DNA from 3 places in the Paenibacillus sp. FSL R10-2771 genome. Region 1 is predicted to be linked to each of the others. Evidence: riboswitches for the same ligand, from Rfam matches in the RefSeq annotation. Region 1 holds a riboswitch; each other region holds the start of a gene.

What was found. Region 1 has a riboswitch for cobalamin ahead of NSU14_RS26880 (S-layer homology domain-containing protein). Riboswitches for the same ligand answer to the same signal wherever they lie in the genome.
Region 2: linked by a shared signal. The riboswitch ahead of NSU14_RS29495 (anaerobic ribonucleoside triphosphate reductase) and the one ahead of NSU14_RS26880 (S-layer homology domain-containing protein) in region 1 are both predicted to bind cobalamin.
Region 3: linked by a shared signal. The riboswitch ahead of NSU14_RS21830 (energy-coupling factor ABC transporter permease) and the one ahead of NSU14_RS26880 (S-layer homology domain-containing protein) in region 1 are both predicted to bind cobalamin.

The regions. Positions count from the first base shown of each region.
Region 1 covers NZ_JBBOBM010000001.1:6,231,300-6,233,562, forward strand. The annotation lists gene NSU14_RS26880 (S-layer homology domain-containing protein) at 1-1,372, opposite strand, end outside; cobalamin riboswitch at 1,565-1,753, opposite strand.
Region 2 covers NZ_JBBOBM010000001.1:6,836,353-6,838,615, reverse strand. The annotation lists gene NSU14_RS29495 (anaerobic ribonucleoside triphosphate reductase) at 1-989, opposite strand, end outside; gene NSU14_RS29490 (hypothetical protein) at 1,086-1,211, shown strand; cobalamin riboswitch at 1,328-1,558, opposite strand; gene NSU14_RS29485 (MTH1187 family thiamine-binding protein) at 1,900-2,208, shown strand; gene NSU14_RS29480 (sugar phosphate isomerase/epimerase family protein) at 2,259-2,263, shown strand, end outside.
Region 3 covers NZ_JBBOBM010000001.1:5,107,169-5,109,431, reverse strand. The annotation lists gene NSU14_RS21835 (ArsR/SmtB family transcription factor) at 1-749, opposite strand, end outside; cobalamin riboswitch at 914-1,109, shown strand; gene NSU14_RS21830 (energy-coupling factor ABC transporter permease) at 1,266-2,030, shown strand; gene NSU14_RS21825 (energy-coupling factor ABC transporter substrate-binding protein) at 2,030-2,263, shown strand, end outside.

The sequences.
Region 1 (2,263 bases):
GAGTTACTTTTACAGTAATATCTTGTCCAGGCTGCGGCTGTGCAGGGGAGACCGCCACGGACTCTACCACCTGTGTGTTATCCCCGCCATAATAGACAAGCACGCGGTCATTCTCCGCAAGAAGGAAATCACCCATGCCTACACTTGGATAGATCCACGCTCCACCGCGGGCTACAACATACATCCACCCGTCATAGCCGCCAAAAGCACCCGCAGTTACGCCGCCGATTCCCGTCACGTAATTGCCAGCTTCATTGACCAGGGCCACCTTCTTCGCCGCCGCTGCCTTCTCCAGTGCTTGAAGTACATTTCCCGCATATACAGTGCCTTCTGCCAGGGTTCCGTTAGGGCTCTCAATGGCAACGGACACACTAACCTGAGGACTCTTCACAGGTGAATTGCTAAGATCATAGAGCTTGCTGCCTGTGCTGAAAAGCTTGTAAGCTACCAATGCTTCCAGTGCCTGCTCTGTCGAGAGCTGATTGTAGCTTCCCCCCGCTGTATGAGCGAACCCGCCATCTGCTGCACTATAGCTAAGAAGCTTACTGACAAGGTTTACATTGCCTACGGTATACTCCGCCCCTGCCGGGTCAATGCCAAAGGAGGACAGACCAATAATGGCTTGAGCGACACTCTCGCTGCTGTCACCATAGCCGCCGTTCTTGTCCTGTGCAGTCGCCAGCCAGGCTGCCGCCCGCTGTCCTGCGGTATTGACTGCCGGATCATCCTTATGTCCTGCCAGCACAGTAAGCACCATCGCCGTCATGTCCGGATCACTAGCCCCCGTAGTCAGAGTGAAGCCTCCGTCAGTGTTCTGCTTGGACAGGATCTCAGCCAGCAATTTAGCTGGGGTCCATTTCGCATTGTCAGGCATAGTATAAGTTCCGGAATCAAGCGCCAGCAGTACATAGGCTGCGTTGTTCAGCGTCTGGCCGGTAATTTTATCGTTATTGTAGAGCTTCTCAATCAGATTGTAGCCGGCAACATCCGCCGGATTCCCGCCAAGCGCCCTAACCGTAAGCGTAATCCGCGCATAGTCCGTAGCTCTGGCGTAGACACCCTTGGCTGCGGCTACTTTACTCTCAAGCGCCTTTAAATAACTATCCGGAACCTTATAGCCCGCCTGCGCTAGGCCGATGGCCTGCCAGTCGGACTGGACTCCGGCCTTCAGCACAAACTCCGAAGTGGCATAGACTGCCTCAGCTACGCTAACTGCTGTGCCTGAAGGTAGAGATGCCGCGTTATTCCCAGTGCTCGCAGCCGTCTCTGCAAAAGCCTGTCCCGCCGGAGCTACAGCCGCTCCCAGAACCGCGAACATCATGACAACGATCAGACCCAGCCGGATAAACTTGGATGATAAATTGTTCTTCATTGCTTGACCTCTTTCTGTGAATAGAATGGTATAGATGAATCCTGCGTCCTCCGCTGATGCGGGTGCAACATAAAGACCGCCCTGTACAGGGCGGCCGGGGAAGGATACAATACATGCAGCTGATATGAAGTTTCCCTCACACAGCCACTGCTTATATTTGCACCTGTTCCGCATTCTTACCCCCGAAGAATAGAAACAACAACGAAAAAGGCAGGTCTCCTGGCTTAAGCTTCATTGCTTCCCCCGCCTTCCCATCCTATTATCAGACAGTGACTTCTCAGGAGTCGCTCCGCATTTACAGTGGCGGGACCGCACCGGACTTGCACCGGACTTCCCTTTTAAGCAGATTACAATCGTAGAACCGGCATGGGTATCTGTTGCATGACTACGCCTGTTTCTACGGAAATCCGCACCTTTTTCCAAAGCTTATTAAATTTGAATATTCACAAACAATCATATCTACTATTCCCCTGTATGTCTATAGACAAGCTGTTTCAATTATAGGCACAACCGGCCCCTTCCGCACAAAAAGTCCTGAACAACACTCGCCGCATTCTCCCGGCATATCATGCTGTTCAGGACTTAAATAGTGATGCTTCCGCTTCCGGCAAGAGCCGGCAGCTGGTTGATTGTATTATGTACAACAGAATGGGAATAAAAGGCGGCCATAATGCATTCTGCTGTATTTAGTACAATTGATTTTGGAATATACCCCTTATAAGCTCTAAAATCCGGATTCTAATGTACCAAATACAATAGAACGCATAATAGGGCTGATTATTCCTGATTTGAGTGTACAAAGTACAATGACCTCTCTGCCAGCTTACGCGGAAGCACCGTTGATGAAATGCCGGACTTCTCTTACATCCGGCTTCGCCCAATTCAGGCTCT
Region 2 (2,263 bases), 610 kb from region 1:
TCAGTATCCGGATCGGTTGGATCGTAGTACTGCATATTCAGCGGAGCATCCAGATTGGCGAAGTTCGGATACAGCCGGCGTGCAGAGCACTCTGCCGCTTTCAGGAACAGCTCATAGTTAGGATCACCAGGCTGCTGGTTGACACCCTGTTTGCACTTGAAGATCTGAATCGGGAACACCGGTGTTTCTCCGCTGCCAAGTCCGTTCATAGTAGCAGTTAAGAGGGAGCTAATCACGAGCTGGCCCTCCGGAGAGGTGCAGGTTCCGTAGTTGATGCTGGTAAAAGGAATCTGGCCGCCGGAGCGGCTGGACATGGTATTCAGGTTATGTACCATGCTCTCCGCAGCCTGAAGGGTTTCAATTTCTGTCTCTTTCAGGGCGAAACGGAAGGCACGCGGATACTTCTCTTCCAGATCGCTGCGGGTCATAGTGACCTCGCCGAGCGCTTCGCCGGCTGTACCTTCCTCGAAGTATTCCATTCCTTTGCGGAACAGCTTAGCGAAGGATTTAGTGACATAAGGCGCCAGATCGTAATCCAGCTTGTTGGCGGATACGCCGCCGTACTGGGCATTCTGCTGGGACTGGAAAATAATCGCCACCAGCGACATAGCCGTCATAATCGAATTCGGAGGGCGGACGCTGCCGTTGCCGGTATTGAAGCCTTCGCGGAGAAGACGTTCAAACGGGATGAAGATGCAGTTAGTTGTTCCAATGGCATATTGGTCCAGGTCGTGTACATATACAACATTATCTTCAATAGCCTGCACGAGCTGTGGCGGCATTGTGAAATTGCGGGCGTACCACTTGGAATATTCACTGCCGAATTTGCTCATCTTGCCGGAGAAGCTCTCCCCGTTCAAGTTGGCGTTCTCGCGCAGCAGATCCAAATCCCGGCTGTCGATAATATCCCGTCCCAAATGAATAACTTCTTCCAAAAGAACTTCCTGTGCAGCTTGTCCTTCGTTATATCGTTTCTCCAGCAGCGTCATTGTATAGCTCTCTCCTCTCGGTATCGTAAGCGTGAAGCATGTGCTCCATGACATCAGTAAAAAGGCATCTCCAGCCGGGAGGCGGGAAATGCCCGAATGCGTATTGCAAATATCCGAAACAGCGGACATTTGCCGGTGGTCTATGTGGAAAATACGAACGGGCACAGGGCTTGTCCTGTTCTGGAACCTGTTCTTGTACCTTCCGCAGAAGCCGATACCTGAGGACGATACTCTATCGTCCTCAGGTATCGGCAGCCTCTGGCCCGATTAACGGAAAGGCTAACTCTGCTCGTGCAGGCCGCATGCGGGCACCTCGCCTGTTCCTCGCAGGAGTCTAACAGGTGCCACAGAAACAGGCAGGTCTCCTGGCTTCCGGCATGCCCTCCGGCGCCTTCCCGAGGGGCCTCGCAGCCCCTTAGTGGCTTGTTGTCGGAGGATGCTGCTCCAGCGGCGTCTGGCAGCTGGAACATCCGGTTACAGTGGCGGGACCGCAGCGGATTTGCACCGTGTTTCCCTATTAAGCTTCAACCCTAGCAAGAGGGCGAAACACCTGTTTCTACTATATTTTGTTGTTGTTAAATAAAAGTAACTCAATATATTGTGTTTGTAAACATTTTTTTGCGAATCCGCGCGGGGAGCGGGTTCCGCAGGTTTACTCACAGATGATCCACAGTTAGTCCACAGGTAATCCACAACTTTCCTGTGGATATGGCCTTAAATGAGTCATAAATTGTCCCAAAAGATGCCACAAAGACTCCATAAATAGAGTGCGTCTAATCCTAGTAGTTTTACTAGGGAGATAGTAATAAAGAGGGGGGGGCTATGGGTATTTGTGGGAGCGGCGCTGAAGGGTTACAATTAAGGAGTAAGGACAGAGCAGACTCATCAAACTTGCAGGAGGGATTTCATAATGGCGATTGGCGAAGTGACCGTTATTCCGATTGGCACTGGCAGTACCAGTCTCAGCAGCTATGTGGCCGATATGCAGCGTGTGCTGCAGACCGTGGAGGGGATTACCTATGAGCTTACTTCGATGGGGACTATTATTGAAGGACCGGTTGCACGGATTCTTGCTGCGGTAGAAGCGCTGCATGAGTCGCCGTTTACGTCAGGAGCACAGCGGGTTTCCACCTCGCTTAAGATTGATGACCGTCGTGACAAGCCTTCTACGAGCCGCAGCAAGCTGGAATCCGTGGAACGCAAGCTGCAAGGAGAGTAAAGAGTACCTGTAGTTGTAATCAGATTCAACCTATAAGGAGCGGATCTTTCATGGC
Region 3 (2,263 bases), 1.1 Mb from region 1:
TCTGACAGCTTCTGACCGTCCATGAACGTGCCCGCCGGAGTAATCCGCAGCTGCTTAAGCAGCCCATATTGGTTGGTGAGCGCAGGCCACCAGGCAGGAGTGTATTTGCCCGGGCTGTCCCCGTAGTCGCCGGGGCTGGTCCAGAAGCCTAGCCGCTGACCGTTCAGTGTGAAGGTGATGTCGGAGGGCCAGTTATTATTGATGGACGGGGCTTCGGAGGCAATCTCCATCGTGATGACCAGCTCCTCCGGCTTCTGGCTGGACAGCAGGAAGTTCGGGATTTTATATTCTACGAATCCTTTGCCGAACCACAGAATGCCCGCATTCACCCGCTCCTGATCCCAGAAATACCGCGGATCGTCAAAGTTGCCAATCACCCGCTCGGTTGTAGATAAGCCGCAGGTCGGTTCAATCTGGAAATCAGAGTAGTGGCCCACGGGAATTTCCTTACGGTAGCCTCTGCGCTGTGTTCTGGCTTGTCCGGGGAAAATAATCTCAGCACTCTCGGCGGCCAGTGTACAAATCTTCTGCAGTCCGCTGCGCCCGGGAGCCATGTGGCTGCGGATCAGTCCGGCAGCTTCCAGCTTGCGCACATGCATCGTCATAATGGCACTGCTGAGCTTCAGCGCCCCGGCCAGTTCCTTGACGTTCATAGGCTGTTCGGACAGGAGCCGCAGCATCTGCAGGCGCACAGCGCTGGATAACGCTTCGTACACGGGTAAAGATTGTTCGGTTAGATCAAGTTTCATGCGCTGCCTCCACGTTCAGGTTATATAGTTAATAATTATATTACTCAAATGATATTCTTACAAGCAAATGAACGCTGCCCAACAAGCAAATGAATACTGCGTCCTTCGCAGCCGCTCCAATTTTATCACAGACATGCAGAGCCTGTTCCGCTATGATGTAGGATGGATTAGCGATGTAACAAGGTGCTCTTGCCGGATCAGGCAAGGGATAACAGGGAATCGGGTGCAAGTCCCGAGCGGTCCCGCCACTGTAAGGAAGAGCTGAACTTCATGATGTCACTCGGGGAGAACCCCGGGGAAGACGAAGGATATAGCGCCCGTATTCCAAGCCAGGAGACCTACCTTGATTACGCACACCACGACTCTACGCGGATAGGAGCGGTGTACGGATAGGTTAATGAGAAGAGGCGTCTCTGCAGCGTCCTCTATCGAATCATACCTGCGTACATAAACTCCCACCCTGAAGGGCGGGAGTTTTTTGGGTTTGCTATATTAAAGAAACTTGGAGGCTGACAAATGAAGAAACGCGGATTTTGGAGTTTTGCGGCGCTGATTGCCGGATTTACAGTGTACTTTATGCTGAATGAACCGGGAACGGCCCAGGCTATGCACATTATGGAAGGGTTTCTGCCGGTAGGCTGGGCCGTGTTCTGGTGGGTGGCGTTCTTACCGTTCTTCATACTCGGGATTATCAGGCTTAGATCGATGACCAGGGAGAATCCGGAGCTGAAGCTGCTGCTCGGTCTGGCAGGGGCGTTCACCTTCGTCTTATCGGCGCTCAAAATGCCTTCCGTTACCGGAAGCAGCTCGCATCCTACAGGTACCGGACTTGGCGCAGTTATGCTGGGACCGTTGCCGATGGGCGTGATCGGCTCGATCGTGCTGTTGTTTCAGGCGCTGCTTCTGGCGCACGGGGGGATCACTACGCTGGGGGCGAATGCGTTCTCGATGGCGGTCGCGGGGCCTTTTGCCGGATATGCAGTCTATAAGCTGATGATGAAGCTGCCGGACCGCGAGAAGCTGGCCTTATTCTGTGCAGCGGCGGTTGCCGATCTGATGACTTATGTAGTGACTTCCTTCCAGCTTGCGGTGGCTTTTCCGGCTGCGGATGGCGGAGTCCTGGCGTCTTTTCTCAAATTCGGGGGGATCTTTGCCGTGACGCAGATTCCGCTGGCCATCAGCGAAGGGCTGCTGACCGTATTATTGTGGAACTGGCTGAAATCGTACAGTCCGAATGAAATGTCGCTCCTGAAACGTAAGGTCAAAGGGGGAAATGCATAATGAGCAATAAATGGAAAAATGGATTGATGCTGCTGGCTGTTGTCCTGCTGTGTGTCTTGCCGCTGCTGTTCGTGAGTGGTGATTTCGGCGGGGCCGATGATGCTGCCGAGGGTGTGATCACAGAGATTAACCCCGAATATGAACCCTGGTTCAAGCCGCTGACCGAGCTTCCGGGTGAGACGGAGAGTATGCTGTTCGCATTGCAGGCGGCGATTGGCGCCGGGGTGATCGGA